2 regions of the Bradyrhizobium sp. HKCCYLRH1030 genome follow, and region 1 is predicted to be linked to the other one. Evidence: predicted binding sites of a transcription regulator. Region 1 holds the regulator's gene; the other holds the start of a gene.
The links. The regulator PhoB, encoded in region 1, activates phosphate uptake and scavenging genes when phosphate is short. The targets are predictions, from matches to a motif close to TGTCATNNANCTGTCAT.
Positions count from the first base shown of each region.

Region 2: ACQR1E_RS03725 (DUF47 domain-containing protein) is a predicted target of PhoB. The motif match lies at 2,969-2,985, and genes of this name have one in related genera.

Region 1 covers NZ_JBNPUY010000005.1:254,207-259,848, forward strand. The annotation lists gene pstC (phosphate ABC transporter permease subunit PstC) at 1-339, shown strand, start outside; gene pstA (phosphate ABC transporter permease PstA) at 343-1,224, shown strand; gene pstB (phosphate ABC transporter ATP-binding protein PstB) at 1,221-2,042, shown strand; gene phoU (phosphate signaling complex protein PhoU) at 2,073-2,789, shown strand; gene phoB (phosphate regulon transcriptional regulator PhoB) at 2,806-3,513, shown strand; gene ACQR1E_RS16980 (trypsin-like serine protease) at 3,661-4,977, shown strand; gene ACQR1E_RS16985 (HoxN/HupN/NixA family nickel/cobalt transporter) at 5,153-5,642, shown strand, end outside.
Region 2 covers NZ_JBNPUY010000001.1:813,907-819,548, forward strand. The annotation lists gene ACQR1E_RS03715 (peptide chain release factor 3) at 1-1,120, opposite strand, end outside; gene ACQR1E_RS03720 (inorganic phosphate transporter) at 1,261-2,268, opposite strand; gene ACQR1E_RS03725 (DUF47 domain-containing protein) at 2,283-2,927, opposite strand; gene ACQR1E_RS03730 (branched-chain amino acid ABC transporter permease) at 3,071-4,039, opposite strand; gene ACQR1E_RS03735 (branched-chain amino acid ABC transporter permease) at 4,041-4,904, opposite strand; gene ACQR1E_RS03740 (ABC transporter substrate-binding protein) at 4,984-5,642, opposite strand, start outside.

The DNA of each region.
Region 1 (5,642 bases):
TACGGCGTCGGCTGCACCACCTGGGAGGTCGTGCGCAGCGTCGTCATTCCCTACACCCGTGTCGGCGTGATCGGCGGCGTCATGCTGGCGCTGGGGCGTGCGCTCGGCGAAACGATGGCGGTGACCTTCATCATCGGCAACTCGTTCCGTATCTCATCCTCGATCTTCGCACCGGGCACCACGATCTCGGCCGCCATCGCCTCCGAATTCCAGGAGAGCGACGGGCTGCACCAGTCGAGCCTGATCCTGCTCGGCCTGCTGCTGTTCGTGCTCACGTTCTTCGTGCTGGCGAGCGCGCGGCTGATGCTCATGCGGCTCGAAGCCAAGGCGGGAAAATAAGCCATGTCCAGCGCTGACACGCTTACACTCGATGCGCCGGTCAATCCGATCTATGCGCGCCGGCGCCGCAGAGACATCGTGATCCGCGGCCTCTGCGTTGCCGCCGCGATGTTCGGCGTCACCTGGCTGGCGCTGATCCTGTTCACGCTGTTCTATAACGGACTCGCCGGCCTCAGCCTGCAGGTTTTTGCCGCCGACACGCCACCGCCCGGCTCCAGCGAAGGCGGCCTGCGCAACGCCATCGTCGGCTCCTTGATCATGACGATCATCGGCGTCGGCATCGGCGCGCCGCTCGGCCTGTTCGCCGGCACCTATCTCGCCGAATACGGCCGCAACGACCGCCTGACCTCGGTGATCCGCTTCATCAACGACATCCTGCTGTCGGCGCCCTCGATCATCATCGGCCTGTTCATCTATGGTGCGGTCGTGGTGCCGATGGGCGGCTTCTCGGCACTCGCGGGTTCCCTTGCATTGGCGGTCATCGTGATCCCGGTGGTGCTGCGCACCACCGAGGACATGCTGCTGCTCGTGCCCAACCCGCTGCGCGAGGCGGCGTCTGCGCTCGGCCTGCCGCGCTCGCTGGTGATCCGCCGCATCGCCTATCGGGCGGCGCGCTCGGGCCTCATCACCGGCGTGCTGCTGGCGACCGCCCGCGTCGCCGGCGAGACCGCGCCTCTGCTGTTCACCGCGCTGTCGAACCAGTTCTGGAGCCTCAACCTTTCCAAGACGATGGCGAACCTGCCCGTCACCATCAACAATTTCGTCCAGAGCCCTTATGCCTACTGGAAACAACTGGCCTGGAGCGGAGCCCTTCTCATCACTCTGGCCGTGCTCGCCCTGAACATCGGTGCACGCATTCTCGGCGCCGAGAGGAACACCAAATGACCGAACTGTCCGTCTCCGTCAGTCAGCCCAATCACGCTCTTCACGGCAAGGCGCTTCCGGATGCGCCGGCCAAGGTGACCGCGCGCAACCTCAACTTCTACTACGGCGACCATCATGCGCTGAAGAACATCAACCTGTCGCTGGGCACCAACCGCGTCACCGCGTTCATCGGCCCGTCCGGCTGCGGCAAGTCCACGCTGCTGCGCATCTTCAACCGGATGTACGATCTCTATCCGGGGCAGCGGGCGACCGGGCAGCTGATGCTCGACAACACCAACATCCTCGATCCCAAGCTCGATCTGAACCTGCTGCGTGCCCGGGTCGGCATGGTGTTCCAGAAGCCGACGCCGTTCCCGATGACGATCTACGAGAACATCGCCTTCGGCATCCGCCTCTATGAGAAGATCTCCAAGTCGGAGATGGACGACCGGGTCGAGAAGGCGCTGCGCGGCGGCGCGTTGTGGAACGAGGTCAAGGACAAGCTCAACGCCTCGGGCCTGTCGCTGTCCGGCGGCCAGCAGCAGCGGCTGTGCATCGCGCGTACCGTGGCGGTCCGGCCGGAGGTGATCCTGTTCGACGAGCCGTGCTCGGCGCTCGATCCGATCTCGACCGCCAAGGTCGAGGAGCTGATCCAGGAACTCGCCGAAAACTATACGATCGCCATCGTGACGCATAACATGCAGCAGGCGGCGCGCGTCTCCGACAAGACCGCCTTCATGTATCTCGGCGAGCTGATCGAGTTCGACGACACCAGCAAGATCTTCACCTCGCCGAGCGATCGGCGGACCCAGGATTACATCACCGGCCGGTTCGGCTGACGCCGACGACATTGTCTTCAGGAGATCATCATGGCCAGTGAACATACCGCCAAGGCGTTCGACAGCGATCTGCAGGACCTCACCCGTCTGGTATCGGAGATGGGCGGCCTCGCCGAGCGGCTGATCGTCGATTCCGTCGATGCGCTGGTGCGACGCGACATCGCGCTCGGCCAGAAGGTGGTCGCCACCGACGCCGAGGTCGACAAGCTGCAACGCATCATCGAGGAGCGCGCCGTTCTTACCATCGCCCGGCGACAGCCGATGGCGGTCGACCTGCGTGAGATCGTCGGCGCGATGCGCGTGGCGACCGATCTGGAGCGTATCGGCGATCTCGCCAAGAACATCGGCAAGCGCGTCGCGGCGCTGGAGAGCGACTTCCATCCGCTGAAGCTGATCCGCGGGCTCGAGCACATGACCGATCTCGTGCAGTCGCAGGTCAAGACGGTGCTGGACGCCTATGCCGCGCACGATTTGCCGGCGGCGATGACGGTGTGGAAGGGCGATGAGGAAGTCGATGCCATCTGCACCTCGCTGTTCCGCGAGCTCCTGACCTACATGATGGAGGATCCGCGCAACATCTCGTTCTGCATCCACCTGATGTTCTGCGCCAAGAATATCGAGCGCATCGGCGATCACGCGACCAACATCGCCGAGACGGTGTTCTATATGATCGAAGGCCAGCAGATCATGGACAAGCGCCCGAAGGGCGACATGACGAGCTTCGCATCGACGATCCCCGGCAACTGAGAGAGACGGTTCAGACATGGGCGCCCGAATTCTGGTGGTGGAGGACGAGGAGGCGCTGACGACGCTGCTGCGCTACAACCTCGAGGCCGAAGGCTACGAGGTCGAGACCGTGGCGCGCGGCGACGAAGCCGACACGCGCCTGAAGGAGCGTGTTCCCGATCTCGTCGTGCTCGACTGGATGCTGCCGGGCCTGTCCGGCATCGAGCTGTGCCGCCGCCTGCGGGCGCGGACCGAGACCCGGCAGTTGCCGATCATCATGCTCACCGCACGCGGCGAGGAGAGCGAGCGCGTGCGCGGCCTCGCGACCGGCGCCGACGACTACATCGTCAAGCCGTTCTCGGTGCCGGAGCTTCTGGCGCGGGTGAAAGGCCTGCTGCGGCGGGCGAGTCCGGAGCGGCTGGCGACCGTGCTGTCCTATGGCGACATCGAGCTCGACCGCGAGAAGCGCCGCGTGGCGCGCTCTGGTAGGCCGATCGATCTCGGCCCGACCGAATACCGCCTGCTCGAGTTCTTCCTGGAGCATCCCGGCCGCGTGTTCAGCCGCGAGCAGCTGCTCGACAGTGTCTGGGGCCGCGACATCTACATCGACGAGCGCACCGTCGACGTCCATATCGGCCGCCTGCGCAAGCTGCTCAATCCCGGCCGCGAGCAGGACCCGATCCGCACCGTGCGCGGCGCCGGTTATGCGCTCGATGATCGCTTCGCCAAGAGCGAGCAGGTGTAAGGGGCGATCGGGCGTGAGGACGCAGCAGGTGTGAGACGCGAGGCGGCCCGATTGAGGAGATCGCGGTCCGCTTTCCGCCACGCCGCCGCCGTCTTGATCGTGTCTGCTTCGTGGCCCGTCACGATGTTTCGGTCCCAGCGGACGCCCTTGATCAAGACCATCATCATATCTCTTGCCGTGCTGCTCGGCGGCGCGGCGGGCGCCACGGCCGCCGAGCTCGAAGACGCGGTCGCGGCGGCAGGCAACGGGCAGCATGCGGCGGCGATGCGACGGCTGCTGCCGCTGGCCGCCAAGGGCGATGCGCGGGCGCAGTTCGACGTCGGCTTCATGCACGCCTTCGGCTGGGGCCAACCGCGCAACCCCGCCGAGGCGCTGGCGTGGTACCGCAAGGCCGCCGATCAGGGGCTCGCTGTCGCGCAACACTATCTCGGCATCGCCTACGTCAATGGCGAAGGTGTTGCGAGCAATTACGGCGAAGCCGGCCGCTGGTTCAGCCGCGCCGCGGCGCAGGGCTTCGCCCAGTCGCAATACATGCTCGGCCTGATGCTGCTCGACGGCCGCGGTGTGAAACAGGACGTCGTGCAGGGCTATGCCTGGCTGGTGATGGCGGGCCGTAGCGGCGTGCGATCGGCCGGCCGCGACGTGCAGCGGGTCAAGTTGACCGAGCCGCAGCGCGTCCAGGCCCAGAGTGCCATTGCGGCCTGGCGGCCGAAGCCGGAATCGGCGGAGGCCGGCATCGCCGCTCCGCGTCCGGAGCAACTGCTCGGGCTCGACCGCCACATCGGCGAGGTCGTCGATCCCACCTCGTGGCCGGCGTCGTCGATCGGCGTCGTCACCGTCGCGCAATACTCGACCGGCGGCTGGTGCACCGGCACGCTGGTCGCGCCGCGCGTCGTGCTCACCGCGGCACATTGCGTGTTCAACGGCGTGGCGCAGGTCAGCCCCGGCAACGTCCGCTTCCTGGCCGGCATGAACAGGGGCACGCCGGCGGCATCGTCTGTCGCCGACAAGCTGATCGTGGCGCCTGATTTCGTCCCGACCCGGCACGACAGGTGGTCGCTCGACCGCTCGCCCGCCGATTGGGCGTTGATCGTGCTGAAGGACGCGCTGCCGTCGAAGCCGGTTGAGGTCAGGGCGCTGACGCGCGAGGAATTGCAGGCTGCGACCACGGCCGGAACCATCTCCGAGATCGGCTATGGCCAGGAGCGGCGCTATTCGCCGACCGGCCAGCGCAATTGCAGCGCCGGCATGACCAAGGACGGGATGCTGCTGACGGTGCATTGCCTCGCCAATTTCGGCTATTCGGGCTCCCCCATCATGGCCGAAGTCGGCGGACAGCCGGCCGTGGTCGGCATCTTCTCGGCGTTCCATGAGGAGACCCGGCTGATGTTCGCCGCCCCCGCGAGCCAGTTCGAGGCGGTCGTGCGGCGCGAGATCGCGGCACAGAGTGCCTCGATGCGGTGAGCGAAGGAGGGACGAGAGAAGAGGATGTCCCGCCGCTGGTCATGATCTGTGCGTGACTGGATAGCGGGTTGCCAAGCGAGAGGGCAATCCGGGAAGGGCCGCCCACGTTTTCCTGCAGCTTTTGCCTGCAGCGGGGGCTTTACCGAACTGGCCTGGCTCTTGCTATAGTCCGAGTATGACGATTGTTCAAATTGATCATCCTCGTGCCCCTCGGCTGCTGTGGTGGCGATCGCAGCCCGGCCGCAACGTTGCGCTCGTCGGCGGGCTGGTCGCCGCCAACGCGCTCGCCTGGGCCTGGGCGTTCGCGCTCTACGCCGACCGGCCCGCCATCGTCGGCACCGCGATGCTGGCCTGGCTGCTCGGACTGCGCCATGCGGTCGATGCGGATCACATCGCGGCGATCGACAACGTCGTACGGAAGCTGGTGCAGGACGGTAGCGCCCCGCGCGCCGCCGGCCTGTATTTTGCGCTCGGCCATTCCAGCGTCGTCGTCATCGCCACCATCGTCGTGAGCCTCATCGCCGGCGCCGACCTCCTGGATGAAGAGAGCGCGATCAGGGCGATCGGCGGCGTCATCGGCACGTCGGTGTCGGCCGGCTTCCTGCTGCTGATCGCGTTGGCGAACCTCATTCTGTTCGTGAACCTCTGGCGCCGCGCCGCACAGC
Region 2 (5,642 bases), on a different contig from region 1:
GAATGCCGACGACGTCACCCGCAAAGGCTTCGTCCGCGACCGAGCGGTCCTGGGCGAAGAAGAATTGCGGGCTCGACAGCGGCATGGTCTTGCCGGTGCGTACCAGCTTCGCCTTCATGCCGCGGTTGAGCTTGCCCGAGCACAGCCGCGCGAACGCGATGCGGTCGCGGTGGTTGGGGTCCATATTCGCCTGGATCTTGAACACGAAGGCGCTCATGCGCGGCTCGGCGGCGTCGACCTTGCGCAGGTTCGACTCCTGCGCGCGCGGCGACGGCGCGTAGCGGCCGAGGCCTTCGAGCAGATCGCCGACGCCGAAATTGCGCAGCGCGCTACCGAAATACACCGGCGTCAGGTGGCCCTCGCGAAATGCCTCGAGGTCGAACGGCTTGCAGGCCTCCTTGACCAGCTCCAGCTCGTCGGTGATCTGGCTCATGTCGAGATTGGCGTTGATCTTGCCGAGCTCGGCGATGTCGATCTGCTGCGCCGCGCCGGTCTTGGCGCCGCCGCCTTCGAGCAGGCGCACGCCGCCGTCGCGGATGTCATAGGTGCCGATGAAGTCGCGGCCGCGCCCCACGGGCCAGGTCATCGGCGTGGTGTCGAGCGCCAGCGTCTTCTCGATCTCGTCCAGGAGATCGAAGGTGTCGCGGCTCTCGCGGTCCATCTTGTTGATGAAGGTGATGATCGGGATGTCGCGGAGGCGGCAGACCTCGAACAGCTTGCGCGTGCGCGCCTCAATGCCCTTGGCGGCGTCGATCACCATGACGGCCGAGTCGACCGCGGTCAGCGTGCGATAGGTGTCTTCGGAAAAGTCCTCGTGGCCCGGCGTGTCCAGCAGGTTGAACACCAGCCCTTCGAACTCGAAGGTCATCACCGAGGTGACGACCGAGATGCCGCGCTCGCGCTCGATCTTCATCCAGTCCGAGCGGGTGTTGCGGCGCTCGCCCTTGGCCTTGACCTGACCGGCGAGGTTGATGGCGCCGCCGAACAGCAGCAGCTTCTCGGTCAGCGTCGTCTTGCCGGCGTCCGGGTGCGAGATGATGGCGAAGGTGCGCCGGCGCGCGACCTCGTCGGAGAGCGCGGAGCGGGACGGCTGTTCGGTCGTCAAACTTGTATCGGACATGAGGCGGCGGACGTCGTTTCGGGGCCAGAGAGCGGGCGATTTGATGGGAAAGGCGCGGGATCACGGCCGCCGCGCGCCCTCCATATAGGCGTTTTGCACCGCAACTCCAACCGGCGAGTTGCCCCCTCGCCCGCCCCGGATCAGTGCCGGAGCACCGACACCAGCCAGAACGTCAGCGCCGAGACGATGGCAGAGGCCGGAATCGTGAAGATCCAGGCGTAGACGATCGATCCGGCCACGTTCCAGCGCACCGCCGAGGCGCGGCGGGCGGCGCCGACGCCGACGATCGCGCCGGTGATGGTGTGGGTGGTCGACACCGGCACGCCGAGGAACGTCGCCAGGAACAGCGTGATGGCGCCGCCGGTCTCGGCGCAGAAGCCCTGCATCGGGTTGAGCTTGGTGATGCGCAGGCCCATGGTGCGGACGATGCGCCAGCCGCCCATCAGGGTGCCAAGCGCCATCGCGGCCTGGCACGACAGCACGACCCAGAACGGCACCGTGAACTGCTCGCCGAGACGGCCCTGCGAGTACAACAGCACGGCGATGATGCCCATCGTCTTCTGCGCGTCGTTGCCGCCATGGCCGAGCGAATAGAGCGAGGCCGAGGCGAATTGCAGGATGCGGAAGGCGCGGTCGACCGCGAACGGCGTCGAGCGTACCGAGGCCCAGGACACGATCGCGACCAGGATCATCGCCAGCACCAGCCCGACCAGCGGCGACAGCACGATCGCCAGCACGGTCTTGGACAGGCCGCTCCACACGGTGGCCGAGATGCCGGCCTTGGCGACCCCTGCCCCGACCAGCCCGCCGATCAGCGCATGCGAGCTCGACGACGGAATGCCGGCGGCCCAGGTGACCAGGTTCCAGACGATGGCGCCGACCAGGGCAGCGAAGATCACCTGCGCGTCGACGATGGCGGGATCGATGATGCCGGTGCCGATGGTCTGGGCGACGTGGAGGCCGAACACGCCAAACGCCACGAAGTTGAAGAATGCGGCCCAGAACACCGCATATTGCGGCCGCAGCACGCGGGTCGAAACGATGGTCGCGATCGAGTTGGCGGCGTCGTGCAGGCCGTTGAGGAAATCGAAGGCGAGTGCGACGGCGATGAGGCCGACCAGGATCGGAAGGCCGAGTTGAGCGTCCACGGCGCGGCCCTACCCTAGACCTGTTCGATCATGATCGAATTGATCTCGTTGGCGACGTCGTCGAAGCGGTCGGCGACCTTCTCCAGATGGTCATAGATCTCGGCGCCGACGATGAAATCCATCGTGTTGGCGTTGCGGTGCTTGAGGAACAGCTCCTTCAGCCCGATGTCGTGGAGATCGTCGACCCGTCCCTCGAGCTTGGTCATCTCCTCGGTGATCGCGGTGATCATCGGCACGTTCTGACCGATCGCCTGCAACAGCGGCAACGCCTTTCCGATCAGGTTGGCGCAGTCGACCAGCAAGGTGCCCATCTCGCGCATGGTCGGCTCGAACTCCTTGACCTCGAACAGCACCACGGCCTTGGCGGTCTGCTGCATCTGGTCGATGGCGTCGTCCATCGAGGTGATCAGGTTCTTGATGTCGCCGCGGTCGAATGGGGTGATGAAAGTGCGGCGGACAGCGGTCAGCACTTCGCGGGTGATGTTGTCGGCCTCGTTCTCGAGCTGGCTGACGCGCTGGCAATGCCTGAGGATGTCGTCGCCGCCCTGCAGCATGTCCTGCAGCGCATGGGCGCCTTGAATCACCACCTTGTTGTGGCGGGCGAACAAATCGAAAAACCGCTCCTCCCGCGGGAGGACGGCGCGAAACCAGTGCAGCATGGGACGAGATCCATCCATTCCGAAACGGGCCAGGGCCGGCCCGTCACAGAACTGTCATACTCCGGATCGCGCACCAGCAGAAGCGGTGGCCGGATCATCCACCGCTTTCTGCCCTTTCGACGATCTCTTTTCAGATCAATGGCTTAGAGGGATCGCTTGAACAGATGGGCGATTTCCCCGACGACGCCGCGGCGGAAGGTGAGCACGCAGGCGACGAAGATCACGCCCTGGATCACCGTCACCCACTGGCCGAACCCGGACAGATATTGCTGCATGCCGACGATCACGAACGCGCCGACGACGGGGCCGAACACGGTGCCGAGCCCACCGACCAGGGTCATGAGCACGATCTGGCCGGACATCCCGACCTCGACGTCGGTCAGCGAGGCATTCTGGGCGACGAACACCTTCAGCGCACCGGCGAGGCCCGCCAGCGTCCCCGACAGGATGAAGGCGAGCAGCTTGTAATGGTCGGTCTTGTAGCCCAGCGAGATCGCGCGCTGCTCGTTCTCACGGATCGATTTCAGCACCTCGCCGAACGGCGAGTTGATGGTGCGGAAGATCAGCAGGAAGCCGGCGAGGAAGCCGACCAGCACGACGTAATAGAGCACCGTCGGCTTGGACAGGTCGAGGATGCCGAACATCCGGCCCTGCGGAATGCCCTGGATGCCGTCCTCGCCATGGGTGAACGGCGCCTGCAGATAGATGAAGTACAGGAGCTGCGACAGCGCCAGGGTGATCATCGCGAAATAGATGCCCTGGCGTCGGATCGAGATGTAGCCGGTGATCACCGACAGGACGAACGATCCGGCGACGCCCGTCAGGATGCCGAGCTCGGGCGGCAGCCCCCACACCTTCAGCGCGTGGGCACTGCAATAGCCGGCCGTTCCCAGGAACATCGCATGGCCGAACGACAGCAGGCCGCCATAGCCGATCAGGAGGTTGAAGGCGCAGGCCAGCAGCGCGAAGCACAGCGCCTGCATGACGAAGAACGGGTACAGCCCGGTCCACGGCACGATCGCCAGCAGCGCTGTCATGATGACGAACACGATCATCTCATCGCGCATCGCGCGCGGGGTGATCGGCAGGGTTGCGTCGGTGATGGATGTCATGTCAGGCCGCCCGTCCGGTCAGACCCGTCGGCTTCACCAGCAGCACCAGGACCATCAGAACGAAGACCACGGTGTTGGAAGCCTCGGGATAGAAATATTTGGTCAGTCCCTCAATCACGCCGAGCAGGAAGCCGGTGATGATCGAGCCCATGATCGAGCCCATGCCGCCGATCACGACCACCGCGAACACCACGATGATGATGTGCTCGCCCATCAGCGGCCGCACCTGGTTGATCGGCGCCGACAACACGCCGGCCAGCGCCGCGAGCCCGACGCCGAGGCCGTAGGTCAGCGTGATCATGCGCGGCACGTTGATGCCGAACGCCCGCACCAAGGTCGGATTCTCGGTGGCGGCGCGCAGGTAGGCGCCGAGCCGGGTCCGCTCGATCAGGAACCAGGTCGCCAGACAGACGACCAGGGAGAATATGACGACCCAGCCGCGATAGACCGGCAGATACATGAAGCCGAGGTTCATGCCGCCGCGGAGCTGATCCGGGATCGCATAAGGCAGGCCGGACGAGCCGAAGAAGTTCTGGAACACGCCCTGGATGATCAGCGCCAATCCGAACGTCAGAAGCAGTCCGTAGAGATGGTCGAGCCCGGCAATCCATTGCAGCATGGTGCGCTCGAGGACCATGCCGAAGATGCCGACGATGATCGGCGCCAGCAGCAGCGCCCACCAATAATTGATGCCGCCGAGGTTCAGCAGGAAATAGGCGCAGAACGCGCCCATCATGTAGAGCGCGCCATGGGCGAAATTGATGATGTTGAGCATGCCGAAGATGACGGCAAGCCCGAGACTGAGCAGCGCGTAGAACGAGCCGTTGATCAGTCCGACCAGGAGCTGTGCGTAGAGGGCCTGCATCGTCTTGTTTCTGTTTTCTCTCGGCGTTTCCCAGAAGATGGCGGCCCCGGCGACGTTCAGCCGCCGGAGCCACAGCGGTTCATTTCTTCAACAAGGCGCACGCGCTCTTGTCGAGCGGCGTGAAGGCCTGGTCGCCCGGTACCGAGCCGACCAGCTTGTAGAGATCCCACGGGCCCTTGGACTCCGAGGGCTTCTTGACCTCGAACAGATAGGCGGTGTGGATGGTGCGGCCGTTCGGCTGGATCTCGCCCTTGCCGAACAGCGCATCGTCGGTCGGGATCGACTTCATCCTGTCGACGATCTTGACGCCGTCATGCGGGTTCTCGCCGAGCGCCTCCAGCGCCTTGAAGTAATGCATCAAGCCGGCATAGACGCCCGCCTGCACCATGGTCGGCGGCGCGCCGTTCTTCATGCGCTTGGCGAAGCGCTCGGAGAAGGCGCGGGTCTGGTCGTTCATGTCCCAGTAGAAGGTCTCGGTGAAGTTGAGGCCCTGCGCGATGTCGAGCCCGATCGACTTGACGTCGGTCAGGAACAGCAACAGCGCGGCAAGCTTCTGGCCGCCCTTATTGATGCCGAACTCGGCCGCCTGCTTGATCGTATTGGTGGTATCGCCGCCGGCATTGGCGAGGCCGATGACCTTGGCGTTCGACGACTGCGCCTGCAGCAGGAAGGACGAGAAGTCGGAGGTGTTGAGCGGATGCTTGACGCCGCCGATCACCTTGCCGCCATTGGCGGTCA